DNA from 3 places in the Streptomyces sp. NPDC054813 genome. Region 3 is predicted to be linked to each of the others. Evidence: predicted binding sites of a transcription regulator. Region 3 holds the regulator's gene; each other region holds the start of a gene.
What was found. Region 3 encodes HspR, which represses chaperone genes until heat shock. Its sites were predicted from a motif close to TTGAGNNNNNNNNNCTCAA; they were not measured.
Positions count from the first base shown of each region.

Region 1: dnaK (molecular chaperone DnaK) is a predicted target of HspR. The motif match lies at 6,539-6,557, and genes of this name have one in related genera.
Region 2: lon (endopeptidase La) is a predicted target of HspR. The motif match lies at 4,430-4,448, and genes of this name have one in related genera.

Region 1 is NZ_JBSHAF010000020.1:115,677-123,072, reverse strand. Features, by position in the region: gene ACWGJB_RS34020 (nitrate reductase subunit alpha) at 1-2,490, shown strand, start outside; gene narH (nitrate reductase subunit beta) at 2,490-4,094, shown strand; gene narJ (nitrate reductase molybdenum cofactor assembly chaperone) at 4,094-4,588, shown strand; gene dnaK (molecular chaperone DnaK) at 4,644-6,491, opposite strand; gene ACWGJB_RS34000 (OsmC family peroxiredoxin) at 6,628-7,053, opposite strand; gene ACWGJB_RS33995 (vWA domain-containing protein) at 7,122-7,396, opposite strand, start outside.
Region 2 is NZ_JBSHAF010000006.1:46,885-54,280, reverse strand. Features, by position in the region: gene ACWGJB_RS13510 (HAMP domain-containing sensor histidine kinase) at 1-548, opposite strand, end outside; gene ACWGJB_RS13505 (response regulator transcription factor) at 545-1,285, opposite strand; gene ACWGJB_RS13500 (spermine/spermidine synthase domain-containing protein) at 1,396-2,094, opposite strand; gene ACWGJB_RS13495 (rhomboid-like protein) at 2,352-3,185, shown strand; gene ACWGJB_RS13490 (GNAT family N-acetyltransferase) at 3,497-4,300, opposite strand; gene lon (endopeptidase La) at 4,471-6,891, shown strand; gene ACWGJB_RS13480 (lysozyme) at 6,959-7,396, opposite strand, start outside.
Region 3 is NZ_JBSHAF010000011.1:150,848-158,243, reverse strand. Features, by position in the region: gene dnaK (molecular chaperone DnaK) at 1-970, shown strand, start outside; gene grpE (nucleotide exchange factor GrpE) at 967-1,623, shown strand; gene dnaJ (molecular chaperone DnaJ) at 1,660-2,835, shown strand; gene ACWGJB_RS23500 (heat shock protein transcriptional repressor HspR) at 2,841-3,302, shown strand; gene ACWGJB_RS23495 (PA14 domain-containing protein) at 3,361-5,778, opposite strand; gene ACWGJB_RS23490 (sugar ABC transporter substrate-binding protein) at 6,073-7,185, shown strand; gene ACWGJB_RS23485 (transglutaminase family protein) at 7,246-7,396, opposite strand, start outside.

The DNA.
Region 1 (7,396 bases), on a different contig from region 3:
CTGGGCTTTCGCTGGACCGTCACGGGCAAGGGCCTCTGGAACCTCGAACTCGGCGACATCGAGCCGCGGTTGAGCCTGTACGGCACTGAGGTCGCGAGCCCGGTCGAGGTGCTGCTCCCGCGCTTCGACACGGACGGCGGCGAGCACGGGCAGGGCCACGGGGAGGTGCTGCGGCGCGGGGTGCCGGCGACCCGGCTGGGCGGCGCGGACGGCCCGCTCGTGACGACGGTGTTCGACCTGCTGGTGGCGCAGTACGGGGTGTGGCGGCACGGTCTGCCAGGGAGCTGGCCCGCGAGCTACGAGGACGCGCGCTCCCCGGGCACCCCCGCCTGGCAGGAGCGGCACACCTCGGTCCCGGCCGCCAAGTGCGTGAAGATCGCACGGGAGTTCGCGCGGACCGCGGAGCGTTCCAAGGGCCGCTGCATGATCCTGATGGGCGCGGGCACCAACCACTGGATCCACTCCGAGACCATCTACCGAACCTTCCTGGCCCTGCTCCAGCTCACCGGCTGCCAGGGCCGCAACGGCGGCGGCTGGGCGCACTACGCCGGCCAGGAGAAGTGCCGCCCGGTCACCGGCTGGGCCACTCTGGCCTCCGCCGCCGACTGGTCCCGGCCACCACGCCAGATGATCGGCACGGCCTACTGGTTCCTCAACACCGACCAGTGGCGCTACGACCGTTTCGGCGTCGACGTGCTGGCCTCGCCGCTCGGTGAGGGCAGGTTCGCCGGGATGACGGGCGCGGACTGCCTGGCGTTGTCGGCCCGTTCGGGCTGGATGCCGTCGTACCCGACCTTCGACCGCAACCCCCTCGAGCTGGGCGGCGTGTTCGGCGATCCGGTGGCCAAGGCGGTGGCGGAACTCCGCGCGGGAACCTTGAAGTTCGCGTGCGAGGACCCGGACGCCCCGGAGAACTGGCCGCGGGTTCTCACCCTTTGGCGGGCGAACCTGCTGGGCTCCTCGGCGAAGGGCGCCGAGTACTTCACCAAGCACCTGCTGGGCACGCACTCCTCGCTGCGCGCCGAGGAGGCGGCCCCGGGCGAGCGGCCCCGTGACGTGACCTGGCGGGAGGAGGCACCCGAGGGCAAGCTGGACCTGCTGCTCTCGCTGGACTTCCGGCCGACCTCGTCCACCCTGCTGTCGGACGTCGTGCTGCCGGCCGCCACCTGGTACGAGAAGCACGACCTGTCGTCGACCGACATGCACCCCTATGTGCACTCCTTCACCCCGGCCGTGGACCCGCCCTGGCAGGCGCGCACCGACTTCGACACCTTCAAGGCACTGGCGGAGCGGCTGAGCGAGCTGGCCGTGGGCCGTCTCGGGGTGCGCAGCGACCTGGTGGCCGTTCCGCTCCAGCACGACACCCCGGGCAAGATCGCCCAGCCGGGCGGGGTGGTGCGGGACTGGAAGCGCGGGGAGTGCGAGCCGGTGCCCGGGCAGACCATGCCGAACCTGGTCGTGGTCGAACGGGACTACACGGCGGTCGGCGCCAAGTTCGCGGCACTTGGCCCCCTGGTGGAGCAACTGGGCCTGCCCGCCGAAGGCATCGTCCTCACGCCGGACCAAGAAGTGGAACAGCTACGGAGGTTGAACGGCACCGGCTACCAGGGCCGCCCCTCCCTCGACACGGCGATCAAGGCGGCGAACACCATCCTGGCGCTGTCCGGCACCACCAACGGCCGTCTCGCCACCCAGGGTTTCCGCACCCTGGAGCAGCGCACCGGGCAGGAGATGGCCCACCTGGCCGCCGAGCACGAGGGCAGGCGAGTCACCTACGCCGACACCCAGGCGGCGCCGGTCCCGGTGATCACCTCTCCGGAGTGGTCGGGCAGCGAGTCCGGCGGCCGCCGCTACACCGCGTTCACCCTCAACACCGAGCACCTCAAGCCCTGGCACACGCTCACCGGCCGCCAGCACTTCTTCCTCGACCACGACTGGATCCACGAACTGGGCGAGGCGCTCCCGGTCTACCGGCCGCCGCTGGACATGCACCGGCTCTTCGGCGAGCCGCGCCTCGGCCCGGACGGGCAGCGGGAGGTGACGGTCCGTCACCTCACCCCGCACGACAAGTGGTCGATCCACTCCGAGTACCAGGACAACCTGTTCATGCTCGCGCTCTCCCGGGGCGGCCAGAACATCTGGTTGTCCCCGCAGGACGCGGAGGCGATCGGGGTGCAGGACAACGAGTGGGTCGAGGCGGTCAACCGCAACGGCGTGGTCGTGGCCCGTGCGGTCGTCTCGCACCGGATGCCGCCCGGCACGGTCCACATGCGCCACGCGCAGGAACGCACGGTCGCCGTCCCGAAGACCGAGACCACCGGCAGACGCGGCGGCATCCACAACACGCTCACCCGGGTGATCCTCAAGCCGTCCCATCTGATCGGCGGCTACGCGCAGCTCTCGTGGGCCTTCGACTACCTGGGCCCGACGGGCATCCAGCGCGACGAGGTCACGGTGATCCGCCGTCGCGGCCAGGAGGTCGAGTACTGATGCGTCCCATGGCCCAGATCGCGATGGTCATGAACCTCGACAAGTGCATCGGCTGTCAGACCTGTTCGGTCACCTGCAAGCAGGCGTGGACCAACCGGCGGGGCATGGAACACGTCTGGTTCAACAACGTCGAGACCCGGCCCGGCCCGGGCTATCCACGCCGTTACGAGGACCAGGAGACCTGGCGCGGCGGCTGGGAGCTGAACCGGCGGGGCGCGCTGAAGCTCAAGGCGGGCGGCCGGCTGCACAAGCTCGCCGGGATCTTCTCCAACCCCAGACAACCGGAGATCAAGGACTACCACGAGCCCTGGACGTACGACTACCAGAACCTCACCGACGCACCGCTCGGCGACGACTACCCCGTCGCCCGTCCGGTCTCCCAGCTCGACGGCAAGCCGATGAAGATCGAGTGGTCGTCGAACCGGGACGACGACGTGGCCGGCGCCCCCGCCTACGGCGACCTGGACCCGATGGTCGAGCGCACCCGCCGGCAGGCCTCGGACAAGGTCAGGTTCGAGTTCGAGCAGGCGTTCATGTTCTACCTGCCGCGCATCTGCGAGCACTGCCTCAACCCGTCCTGCGTGGCCTCCTGCCCGTCCGGCGCGATGTACAAGCGGGCCGAGGACGGCATCGTGCTCGTCGACCAGGACCGGTGCCGGGGCCGGCGGATGTGCGTGACCGGATGCCCGTACAAGAAGGTCTACTTCAACCACGCCACCGGCAAGGCCGAGAAGTGCACCCTGTGCTCTACGCGCCTGGAGGTGGGGCAGCCGACGGTCTGCTCGGAGACCTGCGTGGGCCGGCTGCGCTATCTCGGGGTGATCCTCTACGACGCCGACCGGGTGACCGCGGCGGCCGGGACCAAGGACGAGAAGGCGCTGTACGAGGCCCAGTTGGGTGTCTTCCTCGATCCGGAGGATCCGGCGGTGCGGCGGGCCTGCGAGGAGGCGGGCATCCCGTACGACTGGCTGGAGGCGGCGCGCCGCTCCCCCGTGTACCGGCTGATCCACACCTACCGGGTGGCGCTGCCCCTGCATCCGGAGTACCGCACCATGCCGATGGTCTGGTACATCCCGCCCCTGTCCCCCGTCGTGGACGCGCTGTCCGAGACGGGCCACGACGGCGAGGACGCCCAGAACCTCTTCGGGGCGATCGACACCCTGCGCATCCCCCTCGCCTACCTGGCCGAGCTGTTCGCGGCGGGCGACACCGCACCGGTGCGGGCGTCCCTGGAGAAGCTGGCCGCCATGCGCTCCCACATGCGGGCGCTCAACCTCGGCGAGGAGCCGGACGCGGGGATCGCCACCGCGGTGGGGATGACCGCGGCGGAGATCGAGACGATGTACCGGCTGCTGGCGATCGCCAAGTACGAGGACCGGTATGTGATCCCGACCGCGGCGGTCGGCGACGCCCGCCGGCTGGAGGAGTCCGCGCTCCCGGAAGGGTGCAGCCTCGACTACGACGGCGGCCCCGGCATGGGCGGCGACGGGCCCTTCGGCCAGGACTCGGGCCGAAAACTGCTCCCCCTGGTGTCGGTGGACAACTTCCACCTGCTGCGCAGACGGCAGACCGCCGACACCCCGGACGAGGCGAAGGAGACCTGATGTCCACGGACGCGGTGTTCTACCAGGCGGCGGCGCTCTGCCTCACCTACCCGGACGACGACTTCGTCGCCCGGCTGCCGCTGCTGCGTGAAGCAGCCCCGCAGCTGCGGGAGTTCACCGACCACGCCGCGGTGACCCCACCGCAGGAGCTGGCCGCGCACTATGTGCAGGTCTTCGACTTCAAGAACCGGCACAGCCTCTATCTCAGTTGGTGGCACGACGGCGACACCCGCCGCCGGGGCATGTCCCTGGTCCGCTTCAAGGAGGTCTACCAGGCGTACGGCATGGAGTTCACCGGCGAGGAGCTGCCGGACTTCCTGCCCGCCGTCCTGGAGTTCACGGCGCGCACCGGCAACACGGACCTGCTCACCGAGCACCGTGACTGCCTGTCGGAACTCCGCTGCAGGCTCACCGATTTCGGCACTCCGTACGCGTGCGTGCTGGACGCGGTCTGTGCGGCCCTGCCGACCGCACGCACCGGAGCGCGCCCGTGAGCATTCTCCCTCTCCGCCGCAACGGCGACCAGCCACGACGTCGGATTCCGGTGCCTCACCCAGCCGCACCCCTCTCGTCGTCCACGATCTCCGCGTCCACCACTCCCTCTTCGTCGGCCTCGGGCGGGCGCTGTTCTTCGGCCGAACCGCCGGAGGCGGACGCGTACATGGCCTGGCCCATGCGCTGGCTGACGGTCGCCAGTTTCTCAACGCCCTGGCGCAGCTCCGCGGTGTCGGCGTTCTGGTCCAGCAGTGCCTTCAGTTCGGTGATCGCCGATTCCACGTCGGTCTTCGTGTCGGCCGGTACGCGGTCCTCGTTCTCGCGTATGAACTTCTCCGTCTGGTAGACGAGTTGCTCGGCCTGGTTGCGGGTCTCGGCGGCCTCGCGGCGTTTGCGGTCCTCCTCGGCGTACTGCTCGGCCTCCCGCATCATGCGGTCGATGTCGTCCTTGGGGAGCGCGGAGCCGCCGGTCACGGTCATCTTCTGCTCGCGGCCGGTCGCCAGGTCCTTCGCCGAGACGTGCATGATCCCGTTCGCGTCGATGTCGAAGGCGACCTCGATCTGCGGGACGCCACGCGGTGCCGGCGGCAGGCCGGTGAGGTCGAAGACACCGAGCTTCTTGTTGTACGCGGCGATCTCCCGTTCGCCCTGGTAGACCTGGATCCCCACCGAGGGCTGGTTGTCGGTGGCGGTCGTGAAGATCTCCGCACGCCGGGTCGGGATCGTGGTGTTGCGCTCGATGAGCTTGGTCATGATGCCGCCCTTGGTCTCGATGCCCAGGGACAGCGGGGTGACGTCGAGGAGCAGAACGTCCTTCACGTCACCGCGGATCACGCCCGCCTGGAGGGCGGCACCGACCGCCACCACCTCGTCCGGGTTGACGCCCTTGTGCGGGTCCTTGCCGGTGAGTTCCTTGACCAGGTCGGTGACGGCGGGCATCCGCGTCGAGCCGCCGACCAGGATGACGTGGTCGATCGCGGACAGCTGCACGCTCGCGTCCTTGACGGCCTGGTGGAACGGCTTCTTGCAACGGTCCAGCAAGTCCGCGGTCAGCTCCTGGAACTGAGCCCGCGTCAGCTTCTCCTCCAGGTGCAACGGACCCTCGGCGGAGGCCGTGATGTACGGCAGGTTGATCGACGTCTCCGTCGACGACGACAGCTCGATCTTCGCCTTCTCGGCGCCCTCGCGCAGCCGCTGCACCGCCATCTTGTCGTTGCTCAGATCAATGCCGTACTGCCCCTTGAACCGCTTCACGAGATGTTCGACGACCCGCTGGTCCCAGTCGTCGCCGCCCAGATGCGTGTCGCCGTTGGTGGCCTTGACCTCGATCACACCGTCGCCGATCTCAAGGAGGGAGACGTCGAAGGTGCCGCCGCCGAGGTCGAAGACGAGGACCGTCTGCTCCTCGCCCCGGTCGAGACCGTAGGCCAGCGCCGCGGCCGTCGGCTCGTTGATGATCCGCAGCACCTTCAGACCGGCGATCTCCCCGGCCTCCTTGGTGGCCTGCCGCTGGGAGTCGTCGAAGTACGCCGGCACGGTGATCACCGCGTCGGTGACGTCCTCACCGAGGTACGCCTCGGTGTCCCGCTTCAGCTTCTGCAGCACCCGCGCCGACAGCTCCTGGGCCCGGTACCGCGTGCCGTCCACGCTCCCGCTCTCCGGAAACCGCCAGGCGCCGTCGCCCATGTGCCGCTTCACCGAGCGCGCGGTGCGGTCCACGTTGGTCACCGCCTGCCGCTTGGCGACCTCGCCGACCAGCACATCGCCGTTCTTCGCGAAGGCCACCACCGACGGGGTGGTGCGCGCCCCCTCGGCGTTGGCGACGACGGTGGGCTCGCCGCCCTCCAGGACGGCCACCACCGAGTTCGTCGTACCTAGGTCGATCCCGACCGCACGTGTCATGTCCGTCCCCTTCCGCCCAGGGCACTTCCCCGACTCCAGCACAAAACTTGAGCGGGCCGTTGTCAATGCCGGGGACCCCGTAAACGGCGATGCCGCGCCCCAGGACGGGGACGCGGCATCCGAAGGGGCACGACGATCAGGCGAGCTTCGCGTCCAGGGTGATGGTGGTGCCGGCCAGTGCCTGGCTGACCGGGCAGTTCTTCTTGGCGTCCTCGGCGGCGGCGGCGAAGCCGGCCTCGTCCAGGCCGGGCACCGTGCCCTCGACGGTCAGGTGGATCCCGGTGATGCCCTCACCCGGCTGGAACTTGACGTCGGCGGTGGTCACCAGCCTGGTGGGCGGGGTGCCGGCCCCGGCCAGGGCGTGCGAGAGAGCCATGGAGAAGCAGCTGGAGTGGGCGGCCGCGATCAGCTCCTCGGGGCTGGTCTTGCCGTTCGACTCCTGGGACCGCGAGGCCCACGTGACCGGCTGGTCGCCGATACCGGAAGAGTCGAAGCTGATGACACCGTTGCCCTCAAGGAGGTTGCCCTCCCAGACGGTGTGCGCGATGCGCGTGACGGCCATGGTTGTTCCTTTCAGCGTGTGAAGGCGAAAGAACCGGTTTCGCTGCCTCCATCCGATCACATCCCGGCTCACCGCACGCGGAAGACCGGCCCACGGGGAGTGAACGGCAGGCGACGGCCGTCGGGGACGAGGTACGCGTGCTCGCGCCGCACCCGCAGCACGTCGCACCAGCCGTCGGTGATCACCAGGACCGGTGCGGTCGGCGGGAAGTCGTCCGCGCGCTGCAATAGGTCGATCCCGGGTTGGAGGACGGTACCGCCGCGGCCGTGCACCCGGACCCGTCCGGCGATCTCGGTCGTCGGCAGGTACCCGGCGTCGTGCGGGGCGGCGTCGCAGAAGACCA
Region 2 (7,396 bases), on a different contig from region 3:
TCCAGCAGGGTCTCCACCAGCCGTCCGAGGCGCTCGGTCTGCTTCAGGGCCGTGCGCATGGTCTCGGTGTCCGGCTCGGCGATCCCGTCGACGACGTTCTCCAGGACGGCCCGCAGGCCCGCGATGGGCGTGCGCAGCTCGTGCGAGACGTTCGCCACCAGTTCCTTGCGCTGGCGGTCCTGGGCCTCCAGCTCGTCGGCCATGACGTTGATCGTCTCGGCCAGGTCGCCCAGCTCGTCCCGGCGGTTCTCCCGCACCCGGCGTGTGTAGTCACCCTGCGAGATGGACCGGGCCACCGCGTTCATGTCGTCCAGCGGCGCGGTGAGCGAATGGGCCACGAACTGCGTTATCAGCAGTGTGGCGATCATCGAGAAGACCGTGATGAAGCGGAGCTCCGTCTTGGTGTGCACCGCGATCATCGACAGACCCGTGGTGATCAGGACCGAGACGACGACGAGCGCGCCGAGCTTGGTCTTGATCGAGAACGGGCGCACGGTGCCCCAGGGCTCGTCCCCGGGGCCTCTCGGTCCGGCCGGCCCGGCGGTCATGGCGTCGGTGTCTCCAGCGCGTAGCCCACACCGTGCACGGTGCGGATCCGCTCGGCGCCGATCTTCCGGCGCAGTGCCTTGATGTGGCTGTCGACCGTGCGGGTGCCGGAGGCGTCCGCCCAGTCCCACACCTCGGCGAGCAGCTGCTCACGGGAGAGCACCGCGCGCGGGGTGTTGGCCAGGCACACCAGCAGGTCGAACTCGGTCGGCGTGAGGTGTACGTCCTCGCTGCGCACCCGCACCCGGCGCTGCGCGTGGTCGATCTCCAGCTCGCCCAGGCGCAGGATGCCGGACCGGGGGGTGGAGGCCGCGACGGCCGCCCGCTCCACCCGGCGCAGCAGGACGTGCACCCGGGCCGCCAGCTCCCGCATGGAGAACGGCTTGGTCATGTAGTCGTCGGCGCCGACCCCGAGGCCGACCAGCATGTCGGTCTCGTCGTCGCGCGCGGTGAGCATCAGCACCGGCACCGGCCGCTGGGCCTGCACGCGACGGCAGACCTCCAGACCGTCGAAGCCGGGCAGCATGATGTCGAGGATCAGCAGGTCGGGCTGCCAGGCCTCGGCGGTGTCGACGGCCGCCGGCCCGTCGCCCGCGGTTTGCACGAGAAATCCCTCGGCGCGCAGGCGGGCCGCGATGGCGTCCACGATCGTGGGGTCGTCCTCGACGACCAGAACCCGGCGCTGGGCGCCCGGAGTAGCCGTCGCCGCGCTGTTGTGGGAGGTGTGTGTCTGCTCCATCGCCCGCCCCTGTGTGCTTTCCGGAACCAGTGGGGTGATCCCATGACTGCGATTGACGCTTGAATGATCCGCGTCAGGGATGCACATTACGGGGACAGGCGGCGCACTCGCTATCCAGGGCGGACGGCAAGGTGAACGACGTCCGGAACGCCCCGGGCAACCGGGATCTCTTCGGTACGCACCTGTTTGAACCCGGCATTCCACAAGGTTTCCTCGAATTCGGCAGAGGGCTGCGCGGACCACACGGCGAGTACCCCGCCCAGTCTCAACACCCTTGCGCAGCTTGCGAGTCCGGCCGGTGAGTAGAGGCCCTCGTTGTCCTCGTCGACGGTCCAGCCGGGCCCGTTGTCGATGTCCAGGCACAGCGCGTCGAATGTGTCGGAAGTCTCATTGACGTACGTGACGAGATCGTCTTCCACGATCACCGTGCGCGGATCGGCGAACGCGCCTGAGGACAGCGGCGACAGCGGGCCGTCCCGGTGCCAGTCCACGACCGCCGGCTCCCGCTCCACGACCGTGATCCGCCCCCAGCGGGGGTCCCGCGCGGCGTGCGCGAGCGAGAACCCGACGCCCAGCCCGCCGATCAGCACGGCCGGCTCCGCCCGTCCGTCCAGGGCATCCCGGGCGGCGTCCACGAGCAGCCGCTCCGAGCGGCCGTCGGAGGTGTCCATCAGGAAGCAGCCGTTGGCGATGATCTGCAGCAGCCCGCCGTGTCTGCGCAGGACCACCTCGCCGTACGGCCCCTCGCGCCGGTCCAGGACCACGGGAGGACCGTCGTCCACGGACGTCGTGCCCATGATGTTCGCCATGTCGGCCATCCTGCCCCAACAGGGCTTTGCGGCCACGCGAATTACGGGTGTCGGACGGTCCCCCGGGCGTCACTCGTTCGAGGGGCCGCCCGGCGCTTCGCGCCCGCGGGTGGCCGCAGGTGACTCATATGGTTCCTCCCGACCCCTCACGGTTCTTCAGAAAATCCTGTGAATCGCTCCCCGCGTGGCCTCGGTCATAGACAGCGACTCGTGGGACGACGAAGGCTGGTGAGGTGAAACGGAAGGAGCGCCTCACCGTGGAACGGACCGTTGGGGCCGCAACGACGCCCACGCCGGAGCTTGTTCCGGCGGCTTCGCCGGGGGCTCTGGCGGCGGGGCCGTTCCCCGCGGCGGAGGTGGCCGTCCTGCTGGACGGTGTGCCCCGCCAGCGCGGCTCGGGTGCGCTCCCCGCCCCGACGGCTCCCCGTCCCGCCCTCCGGGTGCGGCCCTGGCGTCTGCTCCCCACCCCCACCGGCGCCCCGGTCACCTTCACCTACGCGGCGGTCCTGGCCCTGACCTCGCTCTTTGCCGTCTGCGCCGGCCCCGGCCTGCTGCACGCCGTCTACCAGGACTCCAGTACCGACGTCGCCCACCTCCTGCGCACACCGGTCTTCGTCCTGCTGGCCAGTGCGCTGTGGGTCGCCGGCGGTCTCCTCTCCCCGTACGCCCTCGCCTTCGTGCTGGTCCTGACCGCGCTGGAGCGGCGGATAGGGGGCGCCCGGACGATCCTCGTCTTCCTGGCGGGCCATGTCCTGGCCACCCTCGCCACCGAGGTCCCGGTCGGCCTCGCGGTCCTGGTCGGGCACCTCCCCGACACCTCCCTGCACCGCCTCGACTACGGCATCAGCTTCGGCGTGGCCGCCAGCATCGGCGCCCTCTCCGGCCTGCTCGCCCCCTGGCTGCGCTGGCCCCTGCTCGCCCTGGTCGGCTACAGCCTCGTCACCGACCTCATCGCCTTCGAGGACCCGATGACCAACTGGGGCCATCTGATCTCACTGGGCATCGGGACCGCACTCTGGCCGGTGGTCCGGCGCTGGTACCGGGAACAGGTCCGGGCGGGCGCGAGCGGTACGACCACGACCGCTCCGTGACCCAGGGGCTCAGTCCCGGCGCGGCGCCGCGGGCCCCTTGGCCGACTCCGGGATTCCCGGAGCCGCTGCCCGCCGCCGTGTCGCACCGTGCAGGCGCTCGGGTCGTCGACCGCTGATTCGGCGGTCGGCGCAGGGGGCCGGGGTGCCGCTCGACGAGAAGTACCGGACGAGCCCGCTCCAGCGGCAGGCCGAGACCGCCGTCACCCGGCACGGCGGTGCGTCGGTGGCGATCGGACGGTGTGGGCCGGGGCACGGGATCCGGCGTCGGCCGGCTTCCGTGGGGACGGTGCGGCAGTACTCCGTGGACCGCGTCAGTGAGCCGGGGTCCAGACGTACGGGGTTGTCGTCGTCACCGCCCTGAAGCCCAGCCGCTTCAGGATCGGGGCGCTGTCGGCCGAGGCCTCCACGAGGAGGTAGGGCGCGTTCCGGGCGGCCGCCCGGGCCGCCCGCAGGGCCACCAGCGCGCGGTAGATGCCCTTGCCCCGCCACTCGGCGAGCGTGGAGCCGCCCAGCAGCATGGCGAAGTCCGTGCCGGGCCGGAAGGCCACCCAGGCCGCCGACACGACCTCCCCGGCCGCCTCGGCCACGTACACCTCGTTGTCGTCGGGTGCGACCGTGAGCCGGCCCCTCAGGTACCCGGCGATCCACGCCATGTCCTCGCCCCACACCGCCGTCTCCAGCGCGGCGATGCGGTCCAGGTCCGCGTCGGCGGTGACCCGGCGCAGGGCCACCTCCGGGGGAAGCACCGGGGACCGTACGGCCAGGTCCTCGACCAGGGCGATCACGACCGTCTCCCGCGGCTCGGGCACGAAGGCCGCCGCGCGCAGCCGGCCGGGGAGGTCCGCCGGGTCGTCGTGCCCGCGCGTCTTCCACTCCACCGCCTCGCCGCGCGCCGCGAAGAAGTCCCGCTGCCGGGCGATCAGCGCGTCCAGCTCGGGGCCGCGCACCCCGCCCCAGTCGCGCGGCCCGGTCACGAAGCCGCGGTGCTGGCCCACGACCCGGAGGGCGGGGCCGTCGTGCTCGTAGGTGATTCCGGGCGCGGGGACGGGCTGGACGGCGCGCATCTGGGCGTCGTAGGCGGCCAGCAGGGTCGCCGTGAGGTCGGTGTCGGTCACCGGCCGACCGTAGGGGGAATGCACCCGCGCCGGTCCACTGTTTTTCCTTCACAGGTGCCATACCGCCAGGTCACCACCCGATCGCTCAGAGCGAACGCAGCCCGGGGAACATTCCCAGGCTCATGTGCATTGAGTCGGCATAGCTCAAGTTCAATGCCGAAGGGGAGATCATGGCTTCGACGTCCGCATCACTCACCCTCCCTGTGCTGCCGCTCGACGGCGAGGTCGTGCTGCCCGGGATGGTGGTCCCGCTGGACCTCAAGGACCCCGATGTACGTGCCGCCGTGGAGGCCGCCCAGGCCGCCGCCCGTACCGAGCCCGGCAAGCCCAAGGTGCTGCTGGTGCCGCGTATCGACGGGACCTACCCGAGCACCGGCGTGCTCGGCACCGTGGAGCAGGTCGGCCGGCTGGCCGACGGTGACCCCGGCGCGCTGATCCGCGGCCGTTACCGTGTCCGCATCGGCGCCGGTACCACCGGCCCGGGTGCCGCCCTGTGGGTGGAGGGCACCCGTATCGAGGAGAACGTCCCGGAACCGGTGCCCGGTCATGTCACCGAACTGGTCAAGGAGTACAAGGCCCTCGCCACCGCCTGGCTGCGCAAGCGCGGCGCCTGGCAGGTCGTGGACCGGGTGCAGGCCATCGACGAGGTGTCCCAGCTCGCCGACAACTCCGGTTACTCGCCCTTCCTGACCGTCGAGCAGAAGGTCGAGCTCCTGGAGACCGTCGACCCGGTCGCCCGTCTCAAGCTCGCCACCCAGCAGCTCCGCGACCACCTCGCCGAGCAGGACGTCGCCGAGACGATCGCCAAGGACGTCCAGGAGGGCGTCGACAAGCAGCAGCGCGAGTTCCTGCTCCGCCGCCAGCTCGAAGCCGTCCGCAAGGAGCTGCGCGAGCTGAACGGCGACTCCGCGAAGGACGGCGAGGAGTCCGACGACTACCGCGCCCGCGTGGAGGCCGCCGACCTGCCGGAGAAGGTCCGCGAGGCCGCCCTCAAGGAGGTCGACAAGCTGGAGCGGTCCAGCGACCAGTCCCCCGAGGGCTCGTGGATCCGCACCTGGCTGGACACGGTGCTGGAACTGCCGTGGAACGAGCGCACCGAGGACGAGTACGACATCCAGGGCGCCAAGGCGGTCCTGGACGCCGAGCACGCCGGCCTGGAGGACGTGAAGGAGCGGATCACCGAGTACCTGGCGGTGCGCAAGCGCCGCAGCGACCGGGGGCTCGGGGTCATCGGCGGGCGCCGTGGCGGTGCCGTGCTGGCGCTGGTCGGTCCGCCCGGTGTCGGCAAGACCTCGCTCGGTGAGTCCGTGGCCCATGCCATGGGACGGAAGTTCGTCCGGGTCGCCCTCGGCGGCGTCCGGGACGAGGCCGAGATCCGTGGTCACCGGCGTACGTACGTCGGTGCGCTGCCCGGCCGGATCGTGCGCGCGATCAAGGAGGCCGGCTCGATGAACCCGGTCGTCCTGCTCGACGAGATCGACAAGGTGGGGTCCGACTTCCGGGGCGACCCGGCGGCCGCCCTGCTCGAGGTCCTCGACCCGGCGCAGAACCACACCTTCCGCGACCACTACCTGGAAGTCGAACTCGACCTGTCCGACGTCGTCTTCCTGGCCACCGCCAACGTCCTGGAGGCCATCCCGGAGGCCCTGCTCGACCGCATGGAGCTGGTCCGCCTGGACGGCTACACCGAGGACGAGAAGGTCGTCATCGCCCGTGACCACCTGCTCCCGCGCCAGCTGGAGCGGGCGGGCATCGACAAGGACGAGGTCGTCCTGGAGGAGAGCGCGCTGCGCAAGCTCGCCGGCGAGTACACCCGGGAGGCGGGCGTCCGCACCCTGGAGCGGTCGATCGCCCGGCTGCTGCGCAAGGTCGCGGCCCAGCACGAACTGGGGCAGCGGGAGCTGCCGTTCACGGTCAGGGACGAGGACCTGCGCGACCTGATCGGCCGGCCGCACCACGTGCCCGAGTCCGCCCAGGACCCGGCCGAGCGCCGTACCGCGGTCCCGGGTGTGGCGACCGGGCTCGCGGTCACCGGAGCGGGCGGCGACGTCCTCTTCGTGGAGGCGTCCCTGGCCGACCCGGAGACGGGCGCGGCGGGTCTGACCCTGACCGGTCAGCTGGGTGACGTGATGAAGGAGAGCGCGCAGATCGCCCTGTCCTTCCTCCGCTCGCACGGCGCCGAACTGGAACTCCCGGTCGGCGACCTGAAGGAGCGGGGCGTGCACATCCACTTCCCGGCGGGCGCGGTCCCGAAGGACGGCCCGAGCGCCGGCGTCACCATGACGACGGCCCTCGCGTCCCTCCTGTCCGGGCGGCTGGTCCGCACGGACGTGGCGATGACCGGTGAGGTCTCGCTGACCGGGCGGGTGCTGCCCATCGGTGGCGTGAAGCAGAAGCTGCTCGCCGCCCAGCGCGCCGGGGTGAGCACCGTCATCATCCCCAAGCGCAACGAGGCCGACCTGGACGACGTCCCGGCGGAGGTGCTGGACAAGCTCGACGTCCACGCCGTCACCGACGTCCGCCAGGTCCTGGAGCTGGCGCTCGCGCCCGCCACGAACGGCGCGACGCCGGAGGTTCCGGTAGCGGCGTGACGGACGCTGCCGGATGAAGAAGGCCCGGGTCCCCGCGAGGAGGCCCGGGCCTTCGCGCTGTGCGGTGTCAGCCGTTGGCGAGTGCGATCACCCGGTCAATGGCCCCGTTGAACTTGTCGTGGTCTCCGACGGTCGGACCGGACGACGTGTACTGCCACGCCGTGTAGTACGACCAGCCGGCCGGCAGCGTCCCCACGTCCGAGGCGTACCGGGCGACCCACAGCGGGTTGGCGGCGGCGAAGCCGCTGTAGTTGCCGGTGCAGTCGGTCCACCAGCTGGTCGCCGTGTAGATCACGGCGTCCCGGCCGGTGCGTGCCTTGTAGGTGGTGAGGAAGTCGGCGATCCAGCTGACCATCGCGCTCGCGGACTTGCCGTAGCACGCGGCGCCGTACGGGTTCCACTCGATGTCGAGAACGCCGGGGAGGGTCCGGCCGTCCTTGGACCAGCCGCCGCCGTGGTCGACGAAGTAGTTGGCCTGGGTGGCGCCGCTCGTGGTGTCCGGGGT
Region 3 (7,396 bases):
CAACGTCATCAAGGACGCCGGCATCCAGCTCGGCGAGATCGACCACGTCGTCCTCGTCGGCGGCTCCACCCGTATGCCCGCCGTGGCCGAGCTCGTCAAGGAGCTGACCGGCGGCAAGGACGCCAACAAGGGCGTCAACCCGGACGAGGTCGTCGCCATCGGCGCCGCCCTCCAGGCCGGTGTCCTCAAGGGTGAGGTCAAGGACGTCCTGCTCCTCGACGTGACCCCGCTGTCCCTCGGTATCGAGACCAAGGGCGGCATCATGACCAAGCTCATCGAGCGGAACACGACGATCCCGACCAAGCGGTCCGAGATCTTCACCACCGCCGAGGACAACCAGCCCTCCGTCCAGATCCAGGTCTACCAGGGCGAGCGCGAGATCGCGGCGTACAACAAGAAGCTCGGCATGTTCGAGCTGACCGGTCTGCCGCCGGCCCCGCGCGGTGTCCCGCAGATCGAGGTCGCCTTCGACATCGACGCCAACGGCATCATGCACGTCACGGCCAAGGACCTCGGCACGGGCAAGGAGCAGAAGATGACCGTCACCGGCGGCTCCTCGCTGCCGAAGGACGAGGTCGACCGGATGCGCCAGGAGGCCGAGCAGTACGCGGAGGAGGACCACCGCCGCCGCGAGGCCGCCGAGACCCGTAACCAGGGCGAGCAGCTCGTCTACCAGACCGAGAAGTTCCTCAAGGACAACGAGGACAAGGTCCCGGGCGAGATCAAGACCGAGGTCGAGGAGTCCATCGCCGAGCTGAAGGAGACGCTCAAGGGCGAGGACACCGCCGAGATCCGCACCGCCACCGAGAAGGTCGCGGCCGTCTCCCAGAAGCTGGGCCAGGCCATGTACGCCGACGCCCAGGCCTCGCAGGCCACCGCCGGCGGTCCTGCCGGTGCGGCCGCCGGTGACGCCGACGACGTGGTGGACGCCGAGATCGTCGACGACGAGCGCAAGGACGGTGCCGCGTGACGGAGGAGACCCCGGGCTTCGAGGAGAAGCCCGACGTCCCCTCCGGCGCCACCTCCGACGACGCCGAGCCGAAGGCCGCTCCCGCACAGGGGGCGGCCCCGGCCGGGGACGCAAACGCACAACTGGCCGGTCTGACGGCACAGCTGGACCAGGTGCGCACCGCGCTCGGCGAGCGCACCGCGGACCTCCAGCGCCTCCAGGCCGAGTACCAGAACTACCGCCGGCGAGTGGAGCGCGACCGGATCACGGTCCGGGAGATCGCCATCTCGAACCTCCTGACCGAACTCCTGCCGGTGCTCGACGACATCGGCCGCGCCCGGGAACACGGTGAACTGGTCGGCGGTTTCAAGTCGGTGGCCGAATCGCTCGAAACGGTCGCGGCGAAGATGGGACTCCAGCAGTTCGGCAAGGAGGGCGAGCCCTTCGACCCGACGATCCACGAGGCGCTGATGCACAGCTACGCGCCGGACGTCACCGAGACGACGTGCGTGGCGATTCTGCAGCCCGGGTATCGCTTCGGCGAGCGCACCATCCGCCCCGCGCGGGTGGCGGTCGCCGAACCGCAGCCGGGAGCGACGCCGGCGAAGGCCGAGGGGACCGACGAGGCCCCCGCGGCGGGCGACGAGAAGGACAACGGCCCTGAGGAGGGCTGACGTAATAAGGACCGAGCGGAAGGAGGGGCGTCGGGGATGAGCACCAAGGACTTCATCGAGAAGGACTACTACAAGGTCCTCGGCGTCCCCAAGGACGCCACCGAGGCCGAGATCAAGAAGGCGTACCGGAAGCTCGCCCGCGAGTTCCACCCGGACGCCAACAAGGGCAACGCCAAGGCCGAGGAGCGCTTCAAGGAGATCTCCGAGGCGAACGACATCCTCGGCGACCCCAAGAAGCGCAAGGAGTACGACGAGGCACGCGCCCTCTTCGGCAACGGCGGCTTCCGCCCGGGGCCGGGCGCGGGCGGCGGCAACTTCAACTTCGACCTGGGCGACCTCTTCGGGGGCAACGCGCAACAGCAGGGCGGGGGCGGTTTCGGCGGCGGTTTCGGCGACGTCCTGGGGGGCTTGTTCAACCGGGGCGGCGGCGCGGGCACGCGCACCCAGCCCCGGCGCGGCCAGGACATCGAGTCCGAGGTCACGCTCAGCTTCACGGAGGCAATCGAGGGCGCCACGGTCCCGCTGCGGATGTCCTCGCAGGCCCCCTGCAAGGCCTGTTCGGGCACCGGCGACAAGAACGGTACACCGCGCGTGTGCCCGACCTGTGTCGGCACCGGCCAGGTGGCGCGGGGATCCGGAGGCGGCTTCTCGCTCACCGACCCCTGCCCGGACTGCAAGGGCCGCGGCCTGATCGCGGAGCACCCCTGCCTCGACTGCAAGGGCAGCGGCCGCGCCAAGTCGTCCCGGACCATGCAGGTCCGCATCCCCGCCGGGGTGACCGACGGCCAGCGGATCCGGCTGCGCGGCAAGGGCGCACCGGGCGAGCGCGGCGGTCCGGCGGGCGACCTGTACGTCATGGTCCACGTCGACACCCACCCGGTGTTCGGCCGCAAGGAGGACAACCTCACGGTGACCGTCCCGGTGACCTTCACCGAGGCGGCGCTCGGCGGCGAGGTCAGGGTGCCCACCCTGGGCGGCCCGCCGGTCACCCTGAAGCTGCCCCCGGGCACGCCCAACGGCCGTACCATGCGCGCCCGTGGCAAGGGCGCGGTCCGCAAGGACGGCACCCGCGGCGACCTGTTGGTCACCGTCGAGGTGAGTGTCCCGAAGGACCTGTCGGGGAATGCTCGTGACGCGCTGGAGGCGTATCGCGAGGCGACCGCGGACGAGGACCCGCGGGCCGAGCTGTTCGAGGCCGCGAAGGGAGCATGACAGAGATGGACGGCCGTCGACGCAGTGACAATTTTCGGGGACCTTATGAACTGACCGAGGAGACCCCGGTCTACGTCATCTCGGTGGCGGCCCAGCTCTCCGGACTGCACCCGCAGACGCTGCGCCAGTACGACCGCCTGGGCCTGGTCTCCCCGGACCGCACGGCCGGGCGGGGCCGGCGCTACTCGGCCCGCGACATCGAACTGCTCCGCCAGGTGCAGGCGTTGTCGCAGGACGAGGGCATCAACCTGGCCGGCATCAAGCGCATCATCGAACTGGAGAACCAGGTCGCCGCGCTCCAGGCCCGCGTGGCCGAGATGGAAGCGGCCCTGGACGGCGCGGCGGCCGCGATGCGCCAGCGCGAAGCGGCGGTACACGCCTCGTACCGCCGTGACCTGGTCCCGTACCAGGAGGTCCAGCAGACCAGCGCGCTGGTGGTGTGGCGGCCGAAGAAGGCCAAGGACTAGCGGTACCTGCGCGAAGGGGCCCGGAGGACATGTCCTCCGGGCCCCTTTCGTCATGTGGTCAGTAGTCCCAGATGCCGTAAGCCGTCGAGGTGACCGACGCCTCGGCGCCCGAGGCGTCCAGGCGGACGACGCGGTAGTAGTAGAGGCCCAGCGAGTCCCCGGCCACCGTGGTGTCCATGTAGTACGCGGTGTTGCCCGTAGGGCCCTCGGACAGGGTGACGTAGGCGGCCGCGGCCGGGTCCCAGCGCTCCACGCGGTAGGCGGCGAACCGGGAGCAGTCGCCGAGGCCGGAGCTCGCGGAGCAGTTCACGTACAGCTCCGGGTAACGGTCCGCACGGATCTCGGTCTTTGTCCAGCCGGGCGGCCGGGTGTCGGGCAGGGCGACCGAGACGGTGGTGGTGTGGAAGAAGTCGGGGCCCTCGTTCTCGTACAGGTGGAAACCGTCCGCGGCGGCCACGCGGTAGACGTGGGTGGCGCCGTCGGGGACGGTCGGGCAGAGGATCCCGGTGGCTGCGGAGTTCGAGGTCCAGCAGTTCTTCTTCCAGACCGTCTCGCCGGTGTCCGGGTCGGTCATGCCCTGCCATACGTAGTACTCGGTGACGTCGTCGTCGGCGGGCGGTGTCCAGGTCAGGCGGACGCCCAGGGGGACGGGTTCGGCCGTCAGGTTCTCCACCGGAGCCGGGCGCACGGTGTCCGGCGTGGTCGCCGTGGCGGCCGGACCGGGCCGCGACTCATGGCCGTACGGGTCGATCGTCACGACCGTGTAGTCGTACGTCGTCTCGGACGCGCCGGAGACGTCCCAGCAGAGGCCGTTGATCTGCCGGTCCCCGGCGTACGCGGGGGCGTCGTCGTCGGACCAGGTCCAATACGTCTCGGGATCCGCCAGCGGCAGGTCCTGCGAGCTGTTCGGCTTACACCCGGTCACGGTGCTGCTGACGCCGGTCGCCTTGTCGGTGCGGACGATCCGGTAGGTGAGCAGCGGCCGGTCCTCGCCGAAGGTCCACGGGTCTGCGCTGCTCCACTCGACCATCACGCCCTCGTCGAACCGGTTCGCGGTGGTCCGGAAGGCGGGGACGGCCTCGGTGCGGTCCGCCATCGTCAGCGTGACCTCCACCGGGGCGGCCGCGTTGCCCTGCGCGTCCACCGAGCGCACCGCGTACCGGTAGCTGTCGGCGACCGCGAGTTGCTGGAGCGGGACGACGTCGGTGTCCTTCGTGGTGTGGACGGCGGTGCCGGTGCCGGGCAGGGCGTCGACATAGCCGCCGGTCGCCGGGTCGTACTGGAGGACCTGGTAGGAGGCGGCGCCGTCGACCGGGGACCACACCAGGTGGGGCACGCCCGAGCGGTACCCGGACCGGGCGTCGGCCGCGGTCGCCGGAGGCGTCAGGTCGCTGGTGGTGAACGTGGTGGCGGCCGAGTACACCGACCAGTTCCCGGCGGCGTCGCGGGCCCGGCCCCGGTAGGTCACCTTGCTGCCGTCGGCCGGGTAACCGGTGTCGCAGACGGCGCCCTTGGCGCCGGTGTACACGGTGGTCCAAGCGCCGGTGACGGGGTTCCGTCGCTGCATCTCGTACCACGCGATGTCCGCCGCGTTCTCCGCGGTCGTGACGAGTTCCGGGGCCGCGTAGGGCTGGTCGGACGGGCACCCGTCCATCTCGACGAACGGCGCGGCCGGCGGGGTCTTGTCGGGGGTCGTGACGCCCAGGTCGGCGCTGCCGGGGGACTGGTTGCCCGCCTTGTCGTGGGCGCGGACCTCGTAGTAGTAGGTGGCGCCGGTCTTCGGCGGGGTGTCGGTGTAGGTGGCGGAGGCGGTCGTGGCCAGCGGCTTGCTGCCGAAGGAGCCGCCCTTGATCCGCCGGTAGACCCGGTACCCGGCGAGGTCCAGCTCCTTGTTCTTCGACCAGGTGAGCTTCGCCCTGCCGGCGGCCGTGTCGTACGAGACCGATGTCCCGCTCGGCGCGAGCGGCTTGACCTTGTCGACGGCGGCCGAGGTCCTCGGGGTGTACGTGAACCTGACCTTGGCGGCGCCGGTCCAGTTGACGTAGTCGATCCGCAGGGTGTGCCGGCCCTTGGGGATCGTCACGTTGACGGTCTTGGTCACCGTCTTGGTCGTGTTCTTCCACAGGTCGACCTTGCGACTGCCGTCGACGTACACCCGGATGCCGTCGAGTCCGGAGGCGGCGAGGGCGAAGGGGCCGCCGGAGCCGAAGTCGCGGGTCACGCTCCAGCGGACGCCGAAGTTGTCCTTCGGCAGGCCGGAAGCGGGGGCGCCGCTCCAGCTCTCGCTGATCGCGGAGTCGCAGGCCGTCTTCTTCGGTGTGCCCTTGAACGTGGTGTTCGCGAACAGCTGCCGCTTGTAGACCGGTGCGGTGCAGGTCGTCGTGGCCGCCGAGGCGGACACGGTGGCGCCGCCGAGCAGGGTGCCGGCGGTGGCGAGCACCACGGCGCCGGCCGCGGTGCGTCTGGCTGGCTTCATTCGATCCTCTGGTCGTTTCCGTTACGACGGAGATGGCCGTTACCGATGTCGACTCATGAGGAAAGGAGTTGGTTGTACTGATCTTTGCCTGCCCATGAACTCCCTTTGGATGGAGGGTCCGTAAAGGGTGTTTGGAGGCGATTCCGCTTCACCTTCACAGGTGCAGCGGAGGGTAGTGTTGCGCACTCGTTAAGTAGTTCCGCTTGACGCCGGGTGTGGCGTACGCGTTGGCTTTTCAGACATCTGGGTCGCAAGCAGCCCCATGTCCGGAACGCACCTGAAGTGAGCCCCCGAATGCGTCGTATAGCCATGTTTGTGGCCGCGTCCACGATGACCCTCTCGCTCGCCGGCTGCGGCGTGTTCAACGCGACGGGATCGTCGACCACCGCGAGCCCCACCAAGGGCAACGACATCACCGTGGGGGTGCTGATGCCGGACATCATCAACACCCGGTACCGGAACTTCGACTACCCGATCATGAAGGCCAAGATCGCGGAGCTCACCAACAAGCAGGGGCGGATCGCGTACGAGAACGCCGGGTCCATCGCCTCCAAGCAGGCCGAGCAGATGCAGAAGATGATCGACGACAAGGTCGACGTCATCATCCTGGACTCGGTCGACTCGCACGCCATCGCGCCCACGGTGAAGAAGGCCAAGGAGGCGGGCATCCCGGTCATCGCCTACGACCGCCTCGCCGAGGGCCCGATCGACGCCTACGTCTCCTTCGACAACGAGCTGGTCGGCGAGGTGCAGGCCCGTACCCTCCTGGAGGGTCTCGGGCAGAACGTCGACACCTCCGACAAGATCATCATGATCAACGGCTCGCCCACGGACCCGAACGCCAAGCAGTTCAAGACAGGTGCGCTGTCCGAGCTGACCGGCAAGGTGACGATTCCGAAGGACGCCATGTTCGACACCAAGGACTGGGACCCGCCGACCGCCGGCAAGGAGACCACCAAGGCGGTCGACGCGATCGGCAAGGACAACATCGCCGGCGTCTACTCCGCGAACGACGCGATGGCGGGCGAGATCATCAAGTCCCTCAAGGCGGCCGGCATCACCAACCTGCCGCCGGTCACCGGCCAGGACGCGGACCTCGACGCCATCCAGCGGATCCTCGCCGGCGAGCAGTACATGACCGTCTACAAGCCCTACCCGGACGAGGCCGAGGCCGCCGCCCAGATGGCCGTCTACAAGGTGCAGGGCAAGGACATCCAGTTCGACGCGCTCACCCAGGACCAGGTCGACAGCCCGACCAACAAGAACATCCCGGCCCAGCTGGTGCAGGTCAACGCCGTGACGAAGAGCAAGATCAAGGACACCGTCGTCGCGGACGGCATCTACAAGATCTCGCAGATCTGCACGGCCGACTACAAGACGGCGTGCGCGGCGGCGGGCCTCAAGTAGGCCCCGCCGCGGCCGCGGGCGGGCCCGGCCCACACCGGCCCCCGCCCGGCCCGCGGACCGCTAAGCGACCCTGGTGAACTCCACCGTCACCTCAGGAGCTCCGCCGGGGACCCCTCGGTAGATCCCCTTGTGGGGCGGGACGTCGTCGTAGTCCCGCCCCCGGGCCACCACCACGTGCGACTCGTCGACCCGCACCCGGTTCGTCGGGTCG